2 regions of the Blautia sp. HCN-1074 genome follow, and region 1 is predicted to be linked to the other one. Evidence: riboswitches for the same ligand, from Rfam matches in the RefSeq annotation. Region 1 holds a riboswitch; the other holds the start of a gene.

Evidence for each region. A riboswitch is a leader RNA that binds a small molecule or an ion and turns the genes downstream of it on or off. The one in region 1 is predicted to bind FMN.
Region 2: another riboswitch for FMN. It lies ahead of WKT11_RS00275 (hypothetical protein); the one in region 1 lies ahead of WKT11_RS10990 (ECF transporter S component).

What each region holds. Positions count from the first base shown of each region.
Region 1 covers NZ_JBBKBP010000011.1:81,875-90,134, reverse strand. The annotation lists gene WKT11_RS11025 (AAA family ATPase) at 1-449, opposite strand, end outside; gene WKT11_RS11020 (hypothetical protein) at 614-955, opposite strand; gene WKT11_RS11015 (KilA-N domain-containing protein) at 1,089-1,946, opposite strand; gene WKT11_RS11010 (helix-turn-helix domain-containing protein) at 1,936-2,142, opposite strand; partial or broken gene WKT11_RS20010 (S8 family serine peptidase) at 2,260-2,358, opposite strand; gene WKT11_RS11005 (hypothetical protein) at 2,768-3,082, shown strand; gene WKT11_RS11000 (ZIP family metal transporter) at 3,404-4,186, opposite strand; gene WKT11_RS10995 (AEC family transporter) at 4,529-5,518, opposite strand; gene WKT11_RS10990 (ECF transporter S component) at 5,847-6,482, opposite strand; FMN riboswitch at 6,669-6,807, opposite strand; gene WKT11_RS10985 (hypothetical protein) at 6,830-6,997, opposite strand; gene WKT11_RS10980 (FUSC family protein) at 7,214-8,260, opposite strand, start outside.
Region 2 covers NZ_JBBKBP010000001.1:55,190-63,449, reverse strand. The annotation lists partial or broken gene WKT11_RS00300 (aldo/keto reductase) at 1-533, opposite strand, end outside; gene WKT11_RS00295 (TraX family protein) at 909-1,622, shown strand; gene WKT11_RS00290 (DUF5684 domain-containing protein) at 1,725-2,174, opposite strand; gene WKT11_RS00285 (hypothetical protein) at 2,754-3,212, shown strand; gene WKT11_RS00280 (hypothetical protein) at 3,250-3,834, shown strand; FMN riboswitch at 3,916-4,049, shown strand; gene WKT11_RS00275 (hypothetical protein) at 4,034-4,366, shown strand; gene WKT11_RS00270 (hypothetical protein) at 4,565-4,714, shown strand; gene WKT11_RS00265 (NUDIX hydrolase) at 4,847-5,461, shown strand; gene WKT11_RS00260 (glycoside hydrolase family 3 protein) at 5,534-7,954, shown strand; gene WKT11_RS00255 (MATE family efflux transporter) at 7,994-8,260, shown strand, end outside.

The DNA.
Region 1 (8,260 bases):
TTTGTTTTATTATAAACATCCTGCATAGTTCTCATCAGATTGGTCTCATCAAAATATCGAAAATCCGGATACTTTTCCAACAGATCCCAGATCACACTTTTCCTAATCAGCGCAATCATTTCTTCTACTGTATCACTCTGGCTTAAAAATTCCTGCATATTGAGAAATATCGTATCATATTTGTTTAAATATTTTTCAAAACTCTCACATGATGCAATTTTGAATCTTGAAAAGAGTTCTTTTGAATCAGCCTCGCAATTGTAATAGGCAGCGATCATGTTAGCTGTAATAGATTTTCCAAAACGGCGTGGACGGCTAATGCAAATATACTTTTGTGTTGTCTGAGCAATCGAATTCAGATATTCTAAAAGCTCTGTTTTATCTACGTATATGCTGGAATTTACTACTTCCATGAAATTATTTATATCTGGATTTAAATAATTTCCCATTCCGATTTCACCTCCGCATTTATTTTGATTTTCCTTTGCTTCTTATTATAAGGCATAAATCAAAGACAGGCAATATTTGTCTTACTTATCCCCATCTGTTCTGGCATCGGCAATGATTGCGCCCCGAAAATATTAATTAATTGCCATAAAAAATATACAACTTTTTATAGCATCATAATAATTGCATCTATAATAATCTCCGTCAGCAAACTAAGGAGTACACTTCCTAATATCGTGCAAAGAACAATTCCCATTATAGGATGTCTTACTTTCCATTTTGTCATCATCCCATATATTTTCTGCTCTAAACAACTTTCTTTGTCCCAGAATACATACATTTTGCTTTTCTTTACACAACCTTTTGTCTTTTCTTCGCTGAATTCTCCAATAATATCCGCATAAATATACATTTTGTAATAAGTAAGTCTTCTGTGCATTTTTTCTTCTATATTATTTTTTGTTTCAATAAAAAATTGCATATCATTATAATTATAAACGTAATCCATATTTTCCTCTTCCGTGGTTCTCATATCCCGTATCAAATATTACGATATACGAAAAATTATCTTATCATCGTCACCATACTATTGTTTTTTTGGGCAATTTAACTTTTATAAAATGCACTAACATATACCCGGTTCATACCTCTGGCAGTGCATCATCACTCTCTATCATTTTAATCTCTTCTGCTGTATTCAAGACATTCAGCTGATATTCAGCAATCTCTTGCAATATTTTGAATCTTTCTTCTTTTTCTTTTCCTTCGCGCAACATCTGTGCGTTATGTGATTCCAGATTAGAAAGAACTGTTAATTCATTAATTGTTGCAAAATCTCTGACATTATTTTTCTTAGCAAGTTCAGGATTTGCTTCTCTCCATGCTTTCGCCGTAAATCCAAATAATGCCACATTTAATATATCCGCCTCTTCCGCATATGCCAGCCATTGAAGGTTTTCTCTGTAATTCATTTGAGGAAGCAAATATTTTTTTACAGCATCCGTCTGAATCAGATAATTATTTTTACTTAAGAAACGTTTTGCATCCCATTTTTTCTGATCAGAGTTGTTTTCTTCTTCCTTCAAGCGCTGAAATTCCTTTATCAGATATAACTTAAACACAGGACTTATTGCAGAGGCAAACTCAAAAGCAATATCTTTGTGTGCATATGTGCCACCATATTTTCCACGCTTTACATATAATCCAATGGCATTTGTTTTATTTATCCATTCCGCTACACTTAATACAAATGTATGTAACCCCGCCTCTGTTTTAAAGTGGTCGAATTCGACCACTTTAAAATCGGAATTATAAATTTTCTCCCAAGTTCCCAAAAACTCCAATGTATTTCTGTTTCTTAACCAGTTTTTCACAATATCTGCACAACGTGAATCTCCTGACTTCGCCTTAGCAATATCTGTAATACAAATATAATCGTCTAACTCTTGTTTTGAAATAGAAATCTGCACATTTTGTACTTCGATTACTTTATTCTTCATTCACATCTTCCTTTACAATAAGATTGTCCATCTTTACCTTATACGCTAACAAACGCAACACATAGTCCGGCATCTTTCTGGTTCCTCGTTCCCATTCTGTTACCGTCCTGTACGGGATTTCAAAATATTCACAGAATTCTTTTCTATTCATTCCTGTACTTTCCCGTAATTTTTTTATTTCGTCTTTTATTTCCATTTCTTTCCCCTTTTTGCTTTTACACATTGTGTATATATTGTAACATATTTTTTTATCAGTCACAACATTTATCATCTTCATTTTGGTATACTCCCGGCGGTACACAGCGCGCCACCCTATTTCTTCTTTCGTATATTCTGTTCCTGTCACATATCCTTGCGGTGGTTTTCCCGGTATGCTCTGGTCCCACAGCCGCAAAATCCTGCTGCTTCCATTTAGTTTTCCCTGCTTTGATCTATGATCATCTGGCAGATTTCCTGTTTTGGTTTTCCAAGTGCTGCTCCCAGTTCTGCATACAGCAGATCCTAAAGTCTGATTTATAATACCGCCATACGTCGGTCTCAGAGCCGGTGCAGCCGCTGACACAAGTCTGTTTTCGTTGATACTCCGAACGTATCCATCACCGCATATCTATAATTGAAACATAAAATTTCTCCTAAAAAAATTTTTTTATGGATATATTTCAGAATAAACACTCAATCGACACATCACTGAAATATCTAAAAAAATTTTACATAAATTTTTCATTAGCGCGCATGTGTATTTTACAAAGCATTCCTATAATAGGAAACAAAGAAATGAGAAAACATTATACATTCATAGATATAAGAAAAGAGGAATGATTATGTATCAGACATTATGGACTTCTATTAACAATCAGGTAAAAAAATCACATGCTTCTGCCGCTTTTCTGGCAGTTTCACTTATTGAATGGACAACACTCGGACTTCTGGCAGGATTTTTCATCTCTATAATTGGCGGAATGTCTGCTATTACCAAACTGACTGTTATCCTTTGTGCCGGTGGATATACCGGACTGATTTTTGGTTTCTTTGGCGGAATTTTATATCTGTACAGAACAGATTCCCGCCATTCCTCAGCAGAATCTTCTCCCTCTGCTACCGCCAGACTCTCTCTTAAGAGTAAAACAGCTGCCTGATTTATATCAGACAGCTGTTTTATTTTTCTACAAAATGGATTCTCGTCTCATCAAAACGATTCTCCATCGGTGCAATACCGATCCACACACCGCCAGGTCCCAGTGCATCTGTTTCCAATCAAATATATTACTTCTTAATTTTTTCTATCATACACTGATGTTCTTTATCTTTTTTCGAATAATTAATACCTACCAGAAGAATGTTTCCAGCATATTACGCTGAGACTTTTTTATCTTTGCAATCAGATACAAAAACGCTATCACAACCAGTTTAAGAAAGTCAATCGAATATTCGCAATTGAAGCAGAGGGCTTACTTGTATCACCCCAATGCCACATCAAGCACCATCATCAGTGAAAATCCTACTGCGAAGAAAATTGTTCCAATATTGGAATGTTCCCCTGCTGACATTTCGGGGATGAGTTCTTCTACTACTACGTAGAGCATTGCTCCCGCTGCAAAGCTGAGCAGATATGGTAACGCTGGTACAATAAGTCCTGCCGCCAGGATCGTCAGTACCGCACCGATTGGTTCTACGATTCCGGATAACACACCACCTGCAAACGCTCTGCCTTTTCCCATTCCTTCCGAGCGCAATGGCATGGAAATAATCGCGCCTTCCGGGAAATTCTGAATAGCGATTCCAATAGAGAGCGCCATGGCCCCCATCACGGTAATCTTCGTATTTCCGGTCAGATATCCGGCATAGACCACTCCTACCGCCATTCCTTCCGGAATATTGTGTAAAGTTACAGCCAGAACCAGCATAGTAGTTCTCTGAAGTCTGCTCTTTGGACCTTCTGCCTTGTCACTGTTCTGGTGAAGGTGCGGGATCATGTGATCCAGCAAGAGCAAAAAGAGCACTCCAATCCAGAATCCCACTGCTGCCGGGATAAAAGAAAACTTTCCCATGTCTGCAGACTGCTCGATTGATGGAATCAGCAGACTCCACACTGAAGCTGCCACCATGACCCCGGCCGCAAAGCCGGTAAGTGCTCTCTGTACTTGTTCATTCAGATTCCTTTTCATAAAAAATACGCAGGCTGCTCCTGCTGAAGTTCCGATAAAAGGAATCAGGATTCCGTAAAATACATTTATATTCATCTGTCTACTCCTCCTATTCTATTTGTATGCCTAAGATAAGTAATTGTTCCTATTCTCCACCAATCATACAAATAACTCTGATTTGGTTAAATAATAGTGGATGAAAAATCCAGTTTGTTAGTTAGTTTAGTCTAACTCATGTAAGTATATCAGATTTTCTTCCAAATAAAAAGAGCATACAGAACTTTTTTCAAATTCTATATGCCCAAATTTAACCGAATCAAGTAAGTCCCCTGCGGGGGTTGCGAAGAGCAATAAGCAGTTAAAGAATAGACTGCGGGCAGCCGGACTATTTCTTTTCGTAAACTTTGTTTACGCTCATTCATTGTTTTTGCTCCTGTTTCAGATAAACTGCAGCACCCAGTATACAAACGGTAAAGTCACGATTGAACAGACTGTCGTCACCAGGATTCCACCCATGGCATAGTCGCCGTCTGTGCCGTATGTATTTGCCATCATAACTACTGATGACATTACCGGCATAGCGGATGTGAGTGTCATGGTCATACGGATTTCTGCCGATATTGGAAGTAACCCCAGTATCAGATAAAACAGCACCGGAAAAATCAGCATTTTGATTGCGACGATTCCATAATAGTCCAGTTTGCAAATGTATTTTTTTACATCCATACATGCAAAGACTCCGCCAAGATAAATCATTGCCAGAGGTGTTGCTGTTGCTCCGATTTTTGAGAATGCTGTGTTCAGAATCTCCGGTAAGGCAAGACCTACAATAATACAAAATAATGCCAATACGATAGCAACTGTTACCGGGTTAATTAGCTTTTTAAAGTCAAATGTAGAATGCTTTACGGCACCAACATTTTTTCCACATTGTGATGAATTTTTTGAGGTAGTTTCCACTATATCCACTGTCTTCGAAGTTAGCCTTACCCCGACTGTCCACAGCATCAGCTGGTCTATCATGGTAAATACCGAGATATACAGCATTCCTCTTTCCGGAAAGATACTTGTGACAATTGGAATTCCCATAAATCCAATATTTCCAAAAGCGCTCATAGCAGAATAAAGCTGTTGGTGGTCACCTTGCAGGTGCAGTATTTTTCCTGAAAGAAAGCTGAGTCCAAACAAACAGATATACATAAAGAATGCGATTCCGAGAATCGGCAGGGAGTGGAAAAGCATTTCCTTATCCACTCCATTTACCGTATTTGTAAAAATCATAATCGGCAGTGCCAGTTTGATCACAAGTCTGGAAACGACTTCCATATTTTCCCGGTTCAGCACATGTGTCCGGATCAGAATGATGCCTGCCAGAATGTAGATGACAAACATTCCGATCTGGTTAAGAAGAATATTTAATGTACTCATAAGTCAATTCTCCGGAGTGTTTTTGCCTGTCTTGATTTTTAATTTTTCAATATCATGTATCTGTCCCATTGTTGCTATTTCCTTTCTTCTGCATTCGCATTATTTATTTTTCATAAAGGATTCTTCCTTCATTTTTTATAACTTCTACTAACTTTTTTATTTCTATTCTGTCTGTTTTATCTTACCATATTATCATGCCTTTTTTAAGTCTCTCCAACAATTTCGAAGATTGTTTTTCTGTGCTCAGGCATGAAAAACAGCCGCAGATTCTTCATCATACGGCTGATCTTTTCTATTTAATATTCTATCTGTTGTCTGTTTTTATTTCTCAATCCCCTTTAAGAACCACACGGATTCTCTTGTAGATCAGAAATACAACCAGGGATGTCAGTGCATATTTAAATAAGTTGAATGGGAAGATGATCAGTGCTGCAAATGAAAGCAGACTGTTTACAGAGCTGTGTACTGCGCCACCCATTTCGATGAATGCTTCGATTGGCATTCCAAAAGCTTTTCCATAAGCCGGAAGTAAAACAAATGCATTAATAAAGCATGCAACTATTGCTGTCAGAACTGTTCCGACTGCCATTCCTACAACTGCGTGTTTTCTGCTCTTGACGGATTTGTAGCGGTAGATTAATCCTGCCGGAACTGCGAATGTACATCCGAAGATAAAGTTTGCCACGTCACCGACTCCTGCTGTCATAGATCCCTTTGTTACAAGATGCACCAGAATCTTCACCAGCTCGATCAGAACACCTGCAATCGGTCCCATTGCGAAAGAGCCAACCAGTACAGGGATCTCAGAGAAATCCAACTGATAAAATGTCGGTGCCAGGAACGGAAGCGGAAACTCCAGATTCATCAGAATTCCTGCGATAGCGCCAAGCATGGCTATCTGTGTGATAGTCCTTGTCTTACTCCTTGCCATTGCGTTTCCATTTCTTAATACCTGTTCACTCATACTGTTTCTCTCCTTTGAAATTATTCTTTATGGATATAAAGTTTTATTCGCTGCATATCCTGTTTAAAAGAAAATTCCACAAGCTTCTTTACATGGCAAAACTGTCATATCTCATAGAAAATTTCACCACATAAAAAACCCTGGATAAATCATCCAGGGTAATGAGCACGTATGGTAAAAATATCGCGTGTTCTTCTCTCATCCAGACTATACTGTCGGTTCTGGAGTTTCACCAGATCAGCCGCCTAAGCTAAGCGGGTCGCGGACTATAACCGCCGGTAGGGAATCTCAGCTAATGCTGATCACCACAACCCCGAAGAATTTTCTTTTATCTGCGTTTGATTATACTACATAAGTATATTCATTTCAATACAATTTTCAGATTTTTTACCGGAGTGTACATTGTAAGAAGGAGTCGTATTGTCCGTTGGAATCTCATCGGGTGCAAACAGTTCTATTTTATTATCGAATTCTGTATAATTCTCATTTGCGCCAAGTTCTCTTGATTCTATCAAAGTTTCTGTAATGTTCTCTCCTCTCTTTGTAATTCTAAGTCATGCACCACCAGTTCAACTGGTGGTTTGATTATTTTCTTTTTCTTCCTTTTCTATTATAACTTTATTTTTTACTTCTTTTATTCACTGACAGTGTATATTTATCTTTCCCGCAAAAAAAGCAGGAACTGTACTCAACAGTCCTGCTTTTTCATCATCAGAGAAATAGTTTTCCCCTTATGCAGTAATATTCTTTCTTATATAGATCCTCTCTGCAATCTTATCCACTACCTTATTGCAGATCAACGTATAAGCCGCGCCAAACACATTCGCGCCAATACGAAGTGCCACTGCCGCAGGCATTCCGAAAAGTCCTGCTGCGATAGAGAGTGCTCCGAAAGTGTTAAATGCAGTCTGCCATGCATATCCTGCGGAATATCCGACTCCGATTCCACCAATCATTCCGATATACGGATACATGGATTCCGGAAGTGCCAGATACAGGACAATAAAGAGCAGGCATCCTACAATGTTGAACAGCCCTCTGTTGCCGGCTCTGGACGCACAGTCTTCTGTAAATGGCAGGCATACGGACATGCAGGCGATTCCTGCCCACATGGCTCTCGGCAGTCCCAGAAGATTCATAAATAACATAGCACTGGACACAATCAGTGTCAGTTTCAGATACCATCTGCTCCTTGCTGAACGGATGTCAAACTCACGAAACAGGTCAAGGAAAGTTCTTCTATATGGTCTGTTCTTCTGATTTTTGTAAAAAATCGCCATGCAGATCAGCATTCCTATGAAAAGTCCTGCGATGCGTAACGCATATTCCTGCCCGGTCACATCATATCCCAGAAGGAGTAAATAGCCCAGTACAAATGTAGAATGATTATACATGATCACATTGTGGCATCCAAGAATCATCAGAAGCAGAATGCAGACCACATTGACAAGAAATGCGGCAAATGGATGTGGTGCTGCCATATTTGCCAGTCTTGGCCCCGCCATAAGAATTCCAAAGATTCCTGCAATGGAAATCAACCCATGTGTTGTCCTGATTCCGAAGTCCGCCTGTCGCAATACGAGAACCGCCAGCAGAACTGTAACCCCGACTACACTGTTATTGCTTCCTGTGAGTTTACTGTACAGGCTCACCACCGCAACACAGAACGCCATGACCAGATATACTTTGAAGTTATAAATTAATATGTGACGTCTTTTTTCTTTTGGATCCGTTGTGTTCTTAATAAGCTGCTTAGAACCAACGGAACTCAACTGTAG
Region 2 (8,260 bases), on a different contig from region 1:
GTGGGACCATCATAATTTGAAAGACCTACATAAAGGGCTTTTCCACTTCGAACGATAGAGTCAAGAGCACCCATAGTCTCCTCAAGTGGTGTCTCAGGATCCATTCTGTGATGATAGAAGATATCGACATAATCAAGTCCAAGTCGCTTAAGACTCTGGTCCAGGCCTGCAATAAGGTACTTGCGGCTTCCCCAATTGCCATAAGGTCCTTCCCACATATCAAATCCGGCCTTTGTGCTGATGAGCATTTCATCTCGGTATGGATGAAGTTCTTCCCTGAAAAGCTTGCCGAAATTGCGTTCTGCACTGCCATAAGCAGGCCCATAATTATTGGCAAGGTCAAAATGAGTGATTCCATTGTCAAAAGCGGTAAAGCACATCTGCTTCATATTTTCGTAGACTCTTGTATCACCAAAATTGTGCCAGAGTCCAAGTGAAACAACAGGCAGCTTCAAGCCACTTTTACCGCAGCGGTTGTAAACTATTGTGTCGTATCTTTTTTGACTGCAATGTACATGTGTATATACCTCCATGATTATATCTTTCTGCTACACTTAGGATATCATATTTTTCTTCAATTGCATCCAGCTCTTCATTTCATCCTCTGTTTTCGCTGTATGCTACTGCAATTTCTCCAACAATTCCAGATGAAGTTTCTGCACCTTAATCTTTTGTTTTTGTATATTCACTCTTTGAGTGGACTTTCCTCCTTCGATTTTCTTTAAAGCTTTATGCTTCATAAACTCTTCTTTTATATAGTTTTTTCAAAACAACTATAGTAATATAGAGTTATCACAATCTTAGCTTCCTACTATTCAACGGTTCCTTTTCGCCATATCCAGTGGGGTGGGTAAAGATGACCCAATAAGTGAATGTAATTGAAGAAATTAAAAAAAGGACTATTTTTTATGAACAATATAAAAGAAAGAATAAAAATATTTTCAGGGGCGCAGCTTAAATACATTGCTTTTCTATCTATGCTTATCGATCACACAAACAAAGCGTTAATCTATCCGAATTTGGATGGAGGAGCATTGAATCGGTTGAGTGACTTTTTTGATATTTTAGGAAGAATCGCATTTCCAATATTCATCTTCCTTCTCGTGGAAGGCTATTTCCACACAAAAAATAAATGGAAGTATTTAATTACACTTCTTGTATTTGGAGTAATATCAGAAATTCCTTTTGATATGTGTACAACAGCTACATTTTTTGAAGCCAACTGGAACAATATTATGTTTACGTTAGCCTTGGTGCTTGCCATGATCTGGCTGATTGATGTACTCAAGGAAAAGATGGCAGCATTGCCGAAAGCTTTATGGTATTTCGTATCATTTCTCATTGTGACAGTATTGTGCTTTGCTGCAATGAATCTGGGATTAGATTATGAACACCATGCGGTGCTGATTGGATATTTCTATTATATTTTTCATGACCGACAGGCACTTGCGATTCCATTTTCCTATCTTTCCATGTTCAAAGAACCATGGGCTTTGCTTGGATTTGGCCTGACACTTACTTATAATGGAGAACGTGGAAAACAGAATAAGTGGTTTAATTATCTTTTTTATCCAGTACATTTGCTGATTTTAGGAATTATAAGAATGTGTCTTAAGATTTGAATATGAAATTTTAAAAAGGACTTTTCTTTTAAAATGAACGAAAAGTCCTCTTTTTGCGTAGATGACTGTTATTTCACAGCCCCTTTTTTATTATGCGTATTTTTATTTATCTGCCCCATAATATCTGTCATCGCCGAAGCCAAGGATCAGCATGAAGATTGGCGGTAAGAAGATAAGGCCAATGGCGAATCCTGTGCCTCTGCCGAAGGCTCTTGCAAGCTTAATGCTGTACATAATGCTGATGACGACAAGTATGATTTTTACCAGTATGACAAGCATGTAGACAGTTAAGCTTTCGCCTGTTTCCAGAGTTCCCTGCAGATAAGAAGATATGATTCCCAGGATGAGAGTCAGCCAGAAATATGCGGGCTGCCATGCGATTTTATAAGAAATATAATCGCCATATATTGGAATAATACTTTTCCATCCGGCCTCTCCTGCTTTGGTAAAGATTCTCCAGTTGGCAATGATCTGCAGAAGCCACCATGCAAATGCAATCATCAGATACATACCGCCCAAGAGCATCAGACTACTGATAGCTATAAGTCCCATTTGTGTTCCCCCATTTCTTTTTGTGAGATATGATACATGTATCATTGGTGTAGAAGTGTAGTTGAGAACTATGTTTGTTCTCCTGAAGTATTTATGCTAAATCCATTAAAGCATATTCTCAGGAGTTCGTCAATTATCAAAGAAGATTGTAAATTTTATATTCGATAGTTGGATACGTTACTGTAAGGAACAAAAATAACGTTTGTTCATAAGTGAGAAAATTATTGTTGCTTTGGCGTAAAACATATACTGCCAGTGAATGAAAAGCTGATGAGATAAGGGTATAATGAGTGTAATAAAGGATGAGTGAATTATAACAATCCTCTAAATGAATTACTGAAGATTGTACATAAGCGAGGTGAAAATTATGGCAGCAATACTTATGATCGCTTACATAGCGGCAGCATACTGGGCGACTAATAAGATATGGTGATCTAAGAAAGTGTATGTTTATTCCAATGCAACATATTTCTACATGACACGTTTTATTATCTGTATGATTGCAGGATTTGTGACGATACCCATTGCACTGTTGCAGACATTGATCGGCAAAAACTGAAATAAGAGGGGGAAAGTAATATGGAAGCACTGGAAGCTCAAGCACAGGCTACACAGGAAAAAGAAAATGCTGTGACAAAGCAGAATATGAAGTATACCATGAGTTCTTCAAGAGGAATTTATTTATCGTGGCTGACGGGAAGGATTTACAGCACAATTTTTGCTGATCACGAAAAGCTGACTATAGATATAAGGCCGGTAAAGAAGAATATGATTCCTGTGATTTATTATGAAGATATTACGGCAATACTTATGAACTACAAAATACCGGGATATTATATATTTTTCATTTGTCTGGCAGTGATTTCCTGTTTTTCCAATCCTGGAATGATTGTATTTGTTTTTCTGTTTATATGGGCAGGCTCAAACCGTAAAATAACAATATGTTTGAGAAGCGGAAACAAAGCAATTGTATATGCAAGAAGAAAGAAAATAGCTACAGCATTTGTAGAGGATATTAAAGAAAGAGCGAAGATATAATTAACAGTAAATGTTACAAAAGAAAAGGGGGATAACTATGGTAGCAAAAACAATTATGAAAAGGATTGCAATAGCGGTATTATCAGCGGTTATTTTAAATGGAGTAATACCTCTGGATAGTTTGAACGTATATGCCTCCGAGAATACGGGAGCAAGCTATACAGCATTGGATCTGTATACATATTTACAGGATCAATGCACTACAGAGTATACATTAACAGAGAAGGCAGAAACTTTTCTGGAAGAACATGATGATTTTTTCCCTGCTTCGCCAGAATTGGCAATACCGGATGAAATGACAGATGCAGAACTGGATTTTCGCCATATCAACAAAAATCCATCCAGATACGGTGATAAGCTGATGAGAATTTCAGAAGCATACGTAATACAGGTTCAGGAACAGGAAATGGAAGAAGGACATTATCTGACATGGCTAAATCTGATAGATGGAGAAGAACAGCAGTATTCTGTTTATTATAATGGAGAATTGGATGACGTTTTTGAGGATGATACAGTAGAAGTAACCGGTCTGCCACTTGGAACCAGTTCATTTGAGAATACCGATGGAGGGGACACTCTTGTTGTTGTATTAGCGGGCTGTAAGGTTAATAATATTGGTTAAAAAGAAATAAAACTCAGAAAAAAGTCACAAATGATATTGAAATAAATGTCTGTATGTAGTATAACCAGACGCAGATAAAAGAAAATTCTTCGGGGTTGTGGTGATCAGCATCAGCTGAGATTCCCTACCGGCGGTTATAGTCCGCGACCCGCTTAGGCGGCTGATCTGGTGGAATTTCAGGACCGACAGTATAGTCTGGATGAGAGAAGAACACGCGATATTTACCATACGTGCTTATTACCCCGGATATATAATCCGGGGTTTTTTATATGTTGAAGAAATCTCGGTGCTGGTTGGCTCATTTGCAATGGAACCGATCGCAGGTGTACTGATCGAGCTGGTGAAGATTCTTGTGCATCTGGTAACAAAGGGATCTGTGACAGCAGATGTAGGTGATGTGGCAAACTTCATCTTTGGATGTACATTTGCAGCAATGATCATTTTCCCATTCAGTATATTTAAATATACACTGACATCTCTGATCGTATTCTTTATTTATAAGAGAATCCGTGTAGTTCTTAAGGGAGATTGATTTTATATCTGATAAAGAATAAATTGGCAGTCCAATAAATATAAAAGAAGAACAGTCGTATGAGGAAAAATCTACGGCTGTTTTTCTTTTTGACGGGTAAAAAATAATTATGGAAATTGGCAGACGGACTTAAAAAAGATAAGATAATATGGTAAGATAAAGCAGACAATATAAACACCTGAATGTGAGGTTTATAAAATGAATGATACAGGAATCAGACCGGAAGTTATAGAAGAAATCCGAAACCTTGCGCAAAAATATGATATTGTAAATCTTGATCGTGACATGCAGGATGAGTTAAGAGAAGCTATAGAGAAGGAGGGGCGGGTTTTGTATGAGAAAGTATGAAAATTGCGTTAGGAATTATAGCTGATGCAAAAGAAGAGTTTTATCAGATGTTTTGTAAATTGAAAACAGAGATAGAAGAAAACTGGCTGTGATAATCAACAGAGGGATAGAAAGCGAAAGGAAGTATCCATTATGGGACAGATACACAATATTGAGAAACTGACAGACTGTAAATTTTTGAATTTGTATCATTTAAATGCAACAAGCATTCATAATACTCCTGTGTCATATTTTGTGGCATCACGTGCGAAGAGTATTAACGAATTAAAGATAAAAACAGGTAAAAACACTCCTGATGGCGTGATCATTTACAGTCTTTACGGAGAGAAAAAAGACAGGGTTGTATTGGTACGTCAGTACAGATATGCAATCGGCGGATACATCTATGAATTCCCGGCAGGTCTGGTAGAACCGAACGAAGAATTCCATGAAGGTGCAGTAAGAGAAATGTATGAGGAAACAGGACTGAAATTCACACCTCTGAAAGTAGATCCGGCATTCGAGAAACCTTATTTCACAACGGTTGGCATGACAGATGAATCCTGCGCAACTGTTTACGGTTACGCGGAAGGCGGGATCAGTAAAGCGGCACAGGAGGATTCCGAAGAAATCGAAGTTGTGCTTGCTGACAGAGAAGAAGTAAAGAGAATCCTGAAAGAGGAAAATGTAGCGATCATGTGTGCATATCAGCTTATGCATTTCCTTCAGGATGAAGAACCTTTTGCATTTTTGAAGGAAGAACTTTAACCAAATCAAGCAAATAACGAAGCAGATGATTTTATCTGCTTGACTAAGGAGAATTAAAGGAGGATTACACTAATGGAAAAATGGCAGAGAAGCTTTTTCCAGCCGGTACTTCCGCTGGGAGAAGATGGACGAAGAGTTACAGGAAGTAAAGAAAACATTGCACTTTCCAGAATGGCAGCAGGAGAGGGAATGGTCCTTCTGAAAAACGAGAAAAACACACTTCCTATCCGGAGAGGGACGAAAGTCGCGCTCTTTGGCAAGGGCACTGTAGATTACGTAAAAGGAGGCGGAGGAAGCGGCGATGTAACTGTAGAATACATCCGTAATCTTTACGAGGGCATGAAGATTAAAGAGGATGAGGGAAAAGTAGAAGTTTTCGATAAACTTGCGAAATATTATGCGGAAGATATTCAGAAACAGTACGCAGATGGTGCAGTACCGGGTATGACAGTTGAGCCGGAGCTTCCGGATGAACTTCTGAATGAAGCGCGAGAATATACAGATACTGCAATAATTACCATTTGTCGTTTTTCAGGTGAAGGATGGGACAGAAAATGTGAAGCTGCACAGGATGGATACGTTCTTGACGGAGAGGAGAAAAGAAACTCCGAGCTGTCAGCGAAGATTTTTGAAAACGGTGATTTCTGCCTGACAAATGCAGAGAATGTCATGGTAGAGAAAGTAAAGAAAGCATTCCCACATGTAATCGTAGTGATGAATGTTGGCGGTATCGTGGACACGAAATGGTTCAGAGACTGTGATGAGATTCAGTCAGTACTGATGGCATGGCAGGGCGGAATAGAAGGTGGTCTTGCAACAGCAGATATACTCTGTGGTGATGTCAATCCGTCTGGTAAATTGTCCGATACTTACGCAAAAGATCTGGAAGACTATCCATCAACAGCAAACTTCCATGAGTCTGCATTCTATGTAGATTACACAGAAGATATTTATGTAGGATACCGTTATTTTGAAACAATTCCGGGTGCAGCGGAGAGAGTAAATTATCCGTTTGGGTTTGGACTGTCCTACACAGATTTCGATTGGAAAGTAACAGGTGCTTCTGAAGAAAACGGTGTGATCACGGTCCTTGCAGAAGTAACTAACACAGGAAAAACAGCAGGAAAAGAAGTTATCCAGCTTTATTACGGAGCGCCACAGGGGAAACTTGGAAAGCCTGCGAAAGTACTGGGAGCATTCAAAAAGACCAGTCTTCTTCAGCCGGGTGAACGTCAGATCCTTACCCTGGAACTTCCTGTGAATCAGATGGCATCCTACGATGATCTGGGTAAAGTATGCAGATCAGCCTATGTTCTGGAGGCAGGAGAATATGCGATCTATATCGGTACAAATGTAAGAGATGCAGAAAAGATCGACTTTACATATGTAGTAAAAGAAGACACAGTAACTGAGCAGTTAAGCCAGAAGGCAGCGCCATATCATCTTCAGAAACGTATGCTTGCAGACGGCTCTTATGAGGAACTTCCACAGCGTGAATATGTGGAAGAAGAAGGACTTCCGAGACAGGATAAATATGCGATTGGTCTCCCATGCCCTGATACAAGAGGACAAAAAGGAATAGACTTTCTTGATTTTCTTGATTCCAAGGGAGTTCGCTTCTCTGATGTAGCAGACGGTAAAATGGCACTGGATGAGTTTATGGATATCCTGACATTGGATGACTGTATCAATCTCCTTGGCGGACAGCCAAATACAGGCTGTGCCAATACATTTGGAATGGGAAATCTTCCGGAATACGGAGTCCCGAATGTGATGACAGCAGACGGACCAGCCGGACTTCGCATTCTTCCGAAATGCGGAGTGAACACAACTGCATGGCCATGTGCCACACTTCTTGCCAGTACCTGGGATGAAGAACTGGTAGAGGAAGTTGGTAAAGCAGGAGCAGAAGAAGTAAAAGAAAATAATATCAGTATCTGGCTTACACCAGCTTGCAATATCCACAGAAGCCCGCTTTGCGGACGTAACTTTGAGTATTATTCTGAGGATCCGTATCTTGCAGGAAAGACAGGTGCAGCTATGGTAAGAGGCATCCAGTCTCAGCATATCGGAGCAAGTGTGAAACATTTTGCAGCCAATAATAAGGAGACAAACCGTAAGGATTCAGATTCCAGAGTATCCGAGAGAGCACTCCGTGAAATCTATCTGAAACAGTTTGAAATTATTGTAAAAGAGTCTCATCCGTATACGATTATGTCCTCCTATAATCTGCTTAATGGTATTCATACTTCAGAGCATAAAGAACTCCTGACAGGTATTCTCCGTGATGAATGGGAATTCGACGGAATAGTTACAACAGACTGGTGGACATTCGGAGAACACTATCGCGAGACAAAAGCAGGAAACGATATCAAAATGGCAGCAGGATATCCGGAACGCATAAAAGAAGCATATGAAAAAGGGTTTATTACTGAAGCAGAAATCCGTCTCAGCGCAAGAAGAATCCTGAATATGATTCTGAAAATTGACTGATGAGTATCATTAATATTTTATACAGGAGCAAAAAAGATAATGGATGAGCGCAAACGAAGTTTACGAAAAGAAATAGTCAGGCTGGCACTTCCAATCGCACTTCAGCAGTTCATGACAGCCCTGGTCGGAGCATGTGATGCGATCATGCTGGGAAAGTTAAGCCAGGATGCCATGTCAGCTGTATCACTGGCCACACAGGTTACTTTTGTATTTAATCTGTTTATGTTTGCATTTATGGCAGGCGAGAATATGTTTGTGGCACAATATTATGGAAAGGGGGATTACAAAGGTATTTCCCAGGTGTTC